Regions from separate parts of the Rhodococcus sp. P4_F3_2 genome, predicted to be linked through region 1. Evidence: riboswitches for the same ligand, from Rfam matches in the RefSeq annotation. Region 1 holds a riboswitch; each other region holds the start of a gene.
The links. Region 1 has a riboswitch for thiamine pyrophosphate ahead of AC1DWA_RS31360 (3-oxoacyl-ACP reductase). Riboswitches for the same ligand answer to the same signal wherever they lie in the genome.

Region 2: another riboswitch for thiamine pyrophosphate. It lies ahead of AC1DWA_RS22565 (TenA family protein); the one in region 1 lies ahead of AC1DWA_RS31360 (3-oxoacyl-ACP reductase).
Region 3: another riboswitch for thiamine pyrophosphate. It lies ahead of thiO (glycine oxidase ThiO); the one in region 1 lies ahead of AC1DWA_RS31360 (3-oxoacyl-ACP reductase).

What each region holds. Positions count from the first base shown of each region.
Region 1 covers NZ_JBFUJN010000057.1:10,830-13,090, forward strand. The annotation lists gene AC1DWA_RS31355 (DoxX family protein) at 76-516, opposite strand; TPP riboswitch at 655-748, shown strand; gene AC1DWA_RS31360 (3-oxoacyl-ACP reductase) at 766-1,530, shown strand; gene AC1DWA_RS31365 (LLM class flavin-dependent oxidoreductase) at 1,530-2,261, shown strand, end outside.
Region 2 covers NZ_JBFUJN010000022.1:95,886-98,146, reverse strand. The annotation lists gene AC1DWA_RS22570 (carboxylesterase/lipase family protein) at 1-781, opposite strand, end outside; TPP riboswitch at 912-1,007, shown strand; gene AC1DWA_RS22565 (TenA family protein) at 995-1,738, shown strand; gene AC1DWA_RS22560 (ABC transporter substrate-binding protein) at 1,738-2,261, shown strand, end outside.
Region 3 covers NZ_JBFUJN010000024.1:1,191-3,451, reverse strand. The annotation lists gene thiE (thiamine phosphate synthase) at 1-640, opposite strand, end outside; TPP riboswitch at 667-813, shown strand; gene thiO (glycine oxidase ThiO) at 813-1,892, shown strand; gene thiS (sulfur carrier protein ThiS) at 1,889-2,104, shown strand; gene thiG (thiazole synthase) at 2,097-2,261, shown strand, end outside.

The DNA.
Region 1 (2,261 bases):
TGGAGTCGACGGACTTGAATGAGGTCAAACATAATGGGACACCGCGTCCCACGCAACCCCTTCAGGGGCCTGATTTCAGGCCCGCCGCACCGGGATGATCTCGCGAACCTTCTCGTCTCGGAGATACAGACCCGCCCACATGACGATTCCGGTGTAGACGGCAAACAATGTCGTGCTCAGCAGAGGCTGTTCCGCTCGAAGGTTGGTCAACACGGCTCCGCCCAGGTAACCGGTGAGCAGAATCGCGCCGAGTATCGACGTTCGCGGAATCACGTACAGCGCAAGGCAGATCAGTTGCACCACCCCGGCCGTCAATGCCAGCGAGTCCGGCAACCCAAGTTCGGCGGAGGCGTCCTTGACGGTCTGAAGGTTGAGAATGTGAATGATGCCGTCGAAGAGCATGAAAACGACGAACAGCCCACTCAGGACGTATCCGACCTTGCGAGCCGTGGCCGAAGGTGTCGTCGTCGTGGCGTTACCGGAAACAGTTTCGTTGTGGACGGGCTGGGTGGTCATCGGAATCTCCTGGGGCGAAGGCGAGCGGCCGGTTGCCACTTCGCTTGCAATTACGACTCCCGAGCGATCGAAAACTCATCGCGCCGGCCGTTACTACACACCCGGCGTTCGGGACGATTCACCTCACGTGGTCTGATGGACGGTGACACGGGGTGCCGAAAAAGTCGGCTGAGATCAGACCCGATGAACCTGACCAGTTAGCACTGGCGGAGGGATGTCGACATGACCGAACAGCAATTTCAGCGCGCATTGAACCTCGACGAGCAGATCGTTCTGATCACCGGTGGCGCCCGCGGGCTCGGCGCCGCACTGAGCCGAGCATTCTCCCGCTCGGGCGCCCGCGTAATCGTGAACTACAACAAGAGCCGCGATGCCGCCGAGGCCCTGGTCGCCGAACTGGGTGAGGATCGCACCTTCGCAGTCCAGGCGGACGTGACGGACCGCAGTTCCGTCGACCAGTTGTTCTCCGCTGCACGCGAGAGATTCGACGCACCGATCTCGACCGTGGTCGACAATGCACTGGTCGACTTCTCGTTCAACGGCGATGCCCGGCCGAACGCGGACACGATCACCTGGGCCGACTTCGACTCTCAACTACGCGGAGCTGTTGCCGGAACACTCAATACCACCCAGGCAGCGCTACCAGGCATGCGCGAACTCGGCTTCGGCCGAATCATCACTGTCGGAACCAATCTGGTCCAGAATCCGGTAGTTCCTTACCACGACTACACCGCTGCCAAGGCCGCACTGTTGGCACTGACACGGACGCTGTCCGCCGACCTCGGTCCGGACGGGATCACAGTCAACATGGTCTCCGGCGGCTTGCTCCGCACCACCGATGCGAGTGCCGCGACACCGGAAGCCGTGTTCGACATGATCGCGGCAAGCACTCCCCTGCGCCGAGTCACGACGCCGGACGAATTTGCCGACGCTGCACTCTTTTTCGCCTCCCCATGGTCGCGGGCCGTGACCGGCCAGAATCTGGTTGTCGACGGCGGACTCGTCAAGAACTGATGGGCGCACAGCTACGGATAGGTGCGTTCCTGCTCGGTTGCGGGCATCACAGTGCGGCGTGGCGACACCGCGACTCACCGGTCGAAAGTCTCGGTGACATCACGTATTACGAGTCGCTCGCCCAGATCGCCGAACGCGGCAAGCTGGACGCCGTTTTCTTCGCTGACGGTCACAGTGTTCGAGAACCCGAGTCTGGTGCGTCGTGGTTTCTCGAACCGATCACCGCGTTGACAGCCATGGCACGAGCGACGGCGAACGTCGGCCTGGTCACCACCATCTCCACGACCTTTCACACGCCATTCCACGCGGCACGACTTTTGGCATCGCTCGACCACATCAGCGGCGGACGGGCCGGATGGAACGTCGTGACCTCGATGTTCGACCAGGAAGCGCGCAACCACGGACTCGAGGCGATGCCCGATCACGCATCCCGATATGAACGAGCCGACGAATTTGTCGAAGTGGCCCTCGCATTGTGGGATTCGTGGTCGGAAGACGCGCTGATCCTTGACCGGGCGGGACGTTTTGCCGACGCAGGCAAGATTTCTCGCATCGATCACGACGGCAAGCATTTTCGTGTCGACGGCCCGTTGACGGTTCCTCGATCCCCGCAGGGCAGACCGGTTTTGTTTCAGGCCGGGGCGTCCGAGCAGGGTCGCGATCTGGCTGCGCAGCGCGCCGAGGCGATCTATTCGGTTGCCTACGACCTGCCCAGCGCGCAGAGCTACTAC
Region 2 (2,261 bases), on a different contig from region 1:
GATCGCCTGCGTCTTCAGGGTCGATCGAGAGCAGTTCGAGAAACCGCTCCGCCACGGTCTTGGCGCGCTCGGCCCCGTAGACGGATGTCGCGGGAGGACTCTGGGCAATCGCACGATGGAACAGACCTTCGGCGCTCGGACAGGTCATGAGCGTCGTGATGGATCCTGCGCCGGACGACTCACCGAACACCGTCACCGCACTCGGGTCACCCCCGAAGGCGTCGATGTTGTCTCGAACCCATTCGAGTGCCGCAATCTGGTCTCGCAGACCACAGTTCGATTCGAAAACGGTATCCGCGGTGGAGAATCCAGACAGGTCCAGGAATCCGAGGGCACCGACGCGATAGTTGAAGGAGACGAGAACGACGTCACCGGTTTCAGCCAGATGACGGCCGTCGTAGATCGTTTGGGCGGCGGACCCGAGGCAGTAGGCGCCGCCGTGAATCCACACCATCACCGGTCGCGGCGTGCCGTCGGGGCGCGGGGCCCACACGTTGATCGACAGACAGTCTTCGTCGATTTTGAAGGCCCGGTCGATCGGAACCGCCGGGCTCTGGCCCTGCGGCGCGATCGGCCCGAACTCACGACAGTCGCGCACCCCGTCCCACGGCTCAGCGGGTTGCGGCGCGCGGAATCTCCGTTCACCCACCGGCGCTGCTGCGTAAGGCATGCCCTTCCACGCGAACATTCCGCCATCCGGATACCCGCGGGCTTCTCCGCCGCGGGCACGGATCACCAGAGTTCCGTCCTCGCCGAGATTCGGTCGAACGTCGGTCTCCATGTCTGAATCCCCTCCCGACCCGCGCGTGTGGCAAACAAGACCAAACGTACCAACATAAGGCCGATGTGCGCCGACTACTCAACTGCCAGGTAGCCGCCGACGAAGCAGAGGCTCGGTGTTAAGGTCGCCTAGTTCTGACACGGGGTGCTCCGCATGGGCGGGGCTGAGAACACACCCGGGAACCTGATCAGGTAATGCTGACGAAGGGATGTCATGGCTACTACGCAGCCTGCATACAATTCTGCCGAAAACTCGGTGGCCACAGCGCCGTCGACGGATCGGTTCACCGATCGGCTCTGGGCCGAGACGAAGGTCCTCCGCGAGTCGATCGACTCACTGGAGTTCCTCAAACGCCTCGGCGACGGAACCTTGCCTCTCGACGCGTTCCGCACGTACATCGAGCAGGACAAGCTTTATCTCGAGGGGTATTCGAAAGCGTTGTCCCTGGTCGCGGCCCACGCCCCGGATCCGCAGTCGGCGGGCTTCTGGTCGAATTCCGCGTCCACGGCAGCGACAGTGGAATCTGCGCTTCACGACGGACTTCTCACCGGTGGAATTCTTCCAGCGGGATCGGGAAGGCTCGAGCATTCGCAGGCCTGCCTGGGATACGTCTCGTATCTGACGGCGACTGCGGCAACTGCGCCTTACCCGGTCTCCGCAGCGGCAGTACTCCCCTGCTTCTGGATCTACGCCGAGGTCGGCCGCGATCTTGCCGCTTCAGCGCGCGAGGTACTCGACGCCGATCCGTCGCATCCGTACGCACAGTGGGTCACGACGTACGACGCACCCGAATTCCACGAGTCGGTGGCGCAGGCCCGCGTACTGGTCAATGCTGCGGCCGAAGCAGCCACCGAGACAGAGCGTGAGGCGATGAGTGAAGCATTCCGCATCGCCAGTCGCTACGAGTTGATGTTCTGGGATTCCGCACTCCACCAGCAGCCTTGGCCGGCGTCGTGATGTCGTTTGCGGCGCTGCGCCGCACACTTGCCACGTCTGCCGCGATCGCAGCCGCATTCACAGTTCTGACCGGATGCGCCGCTGACACCGGCTCGTCCGACGGGACCATTCGGTTCGCACTCGACTGGACCCCGAACACGAACCACACCGGTTTGTACGTTGCACTCCAAGAGGGCTACTTCGAGGACGCCGGTCTGGACGTCTCGATCCTGCCGTACAACAACACCTCGCCCGACACCCTGGTCGACGCCGGCAACGCGGAGTTCGGCATCAGCACACAGAGTCAGGCCACGTTCGCCCGAGCGGCCGGCGCCGCCACGACGTCCGTCATCGCGCCACTTCAGCACCGCGCCACCGGCATCGGTGTGAAGGCGGATCGTGCGGACATCACGCGCCCGCGTGATCTCGACGGAAAGACGTACGCCGGGTTCGGCGATCCCGGCGAAGTCGAGACACTGCAGCAGATCATCCGCAACGACGGCGGGACCGGGAACTTCACGACGGTCACGCTCGGTACGTCCGC
Region 3 (2,261 bases), on a different contig from region 1:
CCTGCGTGATTGCCCGCACGACGACGATGCGCGTGGCACCGGCATCGAGCAGCTCCGGCAGGCGTTCCTCGTCGATGCCGCCGATTGCGAACCAGGGGCGCGGCGGTGCGGCGTCGGCGGTCGATCGAACCAGTTCCAGACCGGACGCACTTCGATTCGGTTTGGTCGGTGTCGCCCAGACCGGCCCGGTGCAGAAGTAGTCGACGCCCTCTTCGATTGCGGCCAGACTCGCCTGCGCGCGACTACTCGTCGAACGCCCGATGACGACGTCTTCACCGACAACGGTTCGTGCGTAGGGGACGGGAATGTCGTTCTGCCCGAGGTGGAGGATGTCGGCACCGGAAGCCATCGCGAGATCCGCGCGATCGTTCACTGCCAACAATGCGCCGTGGCGTCGCGCTGCGGCCGCGAGAATGCCCAGTGCTACCAGTTCGTCCTTGGCCTCGAGCGGGCCGAACTCGCGCTCACCGGCAGAGCCCTTGTCACGCAATTGGATGATGTCGACTCCGCCGGACAAGGCTGCCTCGGCGAACTGCGCGAGGTCGCCTTTCTCGCGGCGCGCGTCGGTGCACAGGTACAGCCGTGCTGCTGCCAGGCGCTCGCGCCGGTCGATGACGTTACTGGGATGTGTGGGGTGCACGGAGCAAACGGTAGCCTCTAGGGAGCAAGGTTCGACACGGGAGTCCTGAAACGTCGCTGTCACTTTTTGTCGTGACTGCGAGGTTCGTGGGGCTGAGAGGGGATCGCGACCAGATCCCGACCGTCAGACCTGACCCGGATCATGCCGGCGCAGGAAGTGGAGGTGGAGTTTCGTGAGTACACACGCTCGTACGGTGTCGGTTGTCGGCGGCGGTGTCATCGGTCTCGCCATTGCGTGGCGAGCAGCCCGCGACGGGTGGTCCGTTCGGTTGCACGACCCGTCCATTGGATCAGGTGCTTCGTGGGTGGCGGGCGGAATGCTCGCCCCGCTTTCCGAAGGCTGGCCGGGTGAAGAGACAGCGTTGACGGTTGGTGCAGCGTCCCTGGAACGGTGGCCGACGTTCGGTGAGGAGCTCGGAAAGTTCGGGCCATCGGTCTTCACCGCGGACAGTTCGCTGACGGTTGCACTCGATGCGGCCGACGCGCAGGACCTGCAGACCATCGCCGAGTGGGTGACCGCGCAGGGCCATGAACTCGAAGTTCTCGGTCGCGCCCGCATCCGCGAACTCGAACCGATGCTCGGCCGGGGCATCCGGTCGGGACTGATGGCTGTCGGTGAGTCCGCCGTCGACAACAGACTTCTGCTGGAGGCATTGCAGAAGGCCTGTGCGGAATCCGGCGTCGAATTGATCGCGCGTGCCGTCAACGACCTCGCCGAACTCGACACCGATCAGATCGTGCTCACCGCCGGTATCGCGTCACCCAAGCTGTGGCCCGGGTTACCGGTACGCCCGGTCAAGGGCGAAATCCTTCGCCTGCGGAGTAGGCCTGGAGTCACCCCGGCGCCCAGCCGCACCATCCGCGGAAGCGTCCACGGGCGGCCCGCCTACCTCGTCCCGCGCGGTGACGGAATCGTCGTCGGCGCAACACAATACGAGTCCGGTGAGGACACGCAGGTCACGATGGCCGGAGTACGGGACCTGATCAACGACGCCGAGGCGCTGATGCCGGCGATCGGCGAATACGAACTGTACGAATGCGCGGCAGGCCTGCGTCCCATGACGCCGGACAACCTGCCGTTGATCGGGCGCGTGTCCGATCGTGTTGTCGTCTCCACCGGACACGGACGCAACGGTGTCCTGCTGACGCCTGTCACCGCCGATGCGACGGTCGCGTTGCTGAACGGCACATCTTTGGTCGAGGTAAAAGGAACCGAACCCGAGCGGTTCGCAGTAGTTAAGGAAAATTCATGAGTGAGCAGGTCCCGATCGGGATCACCGTCAACGGCGAAGATCTCGAGTTCGATCGAGCAGTCACGGTGACCGAGCTACTGACGCACCTCGAGTTGCCGAGCAAGGGTATCGCCGTCGCCGTCGACGGTGCGCTCTTTCCTCGCGGGCGTTGGGACGAATCCGTCGGACGTGGTTGGGAAATCGAGATCCTCACGGCGGTGCAGGGTGGCTGAGCAGGACCTTCTCACTATCGCTGGCCGCAGCTTCGGTTCCCGGCTCATCACCGGAACAGGCGGCGCCGCCAACCTTGCGGTGCTCGAGGAAGCGCTCGTCGCCTCCGGCACCGAACTGACCACCGTCGCGATGCGGCGAGTCGACGCGGCCGGCGGC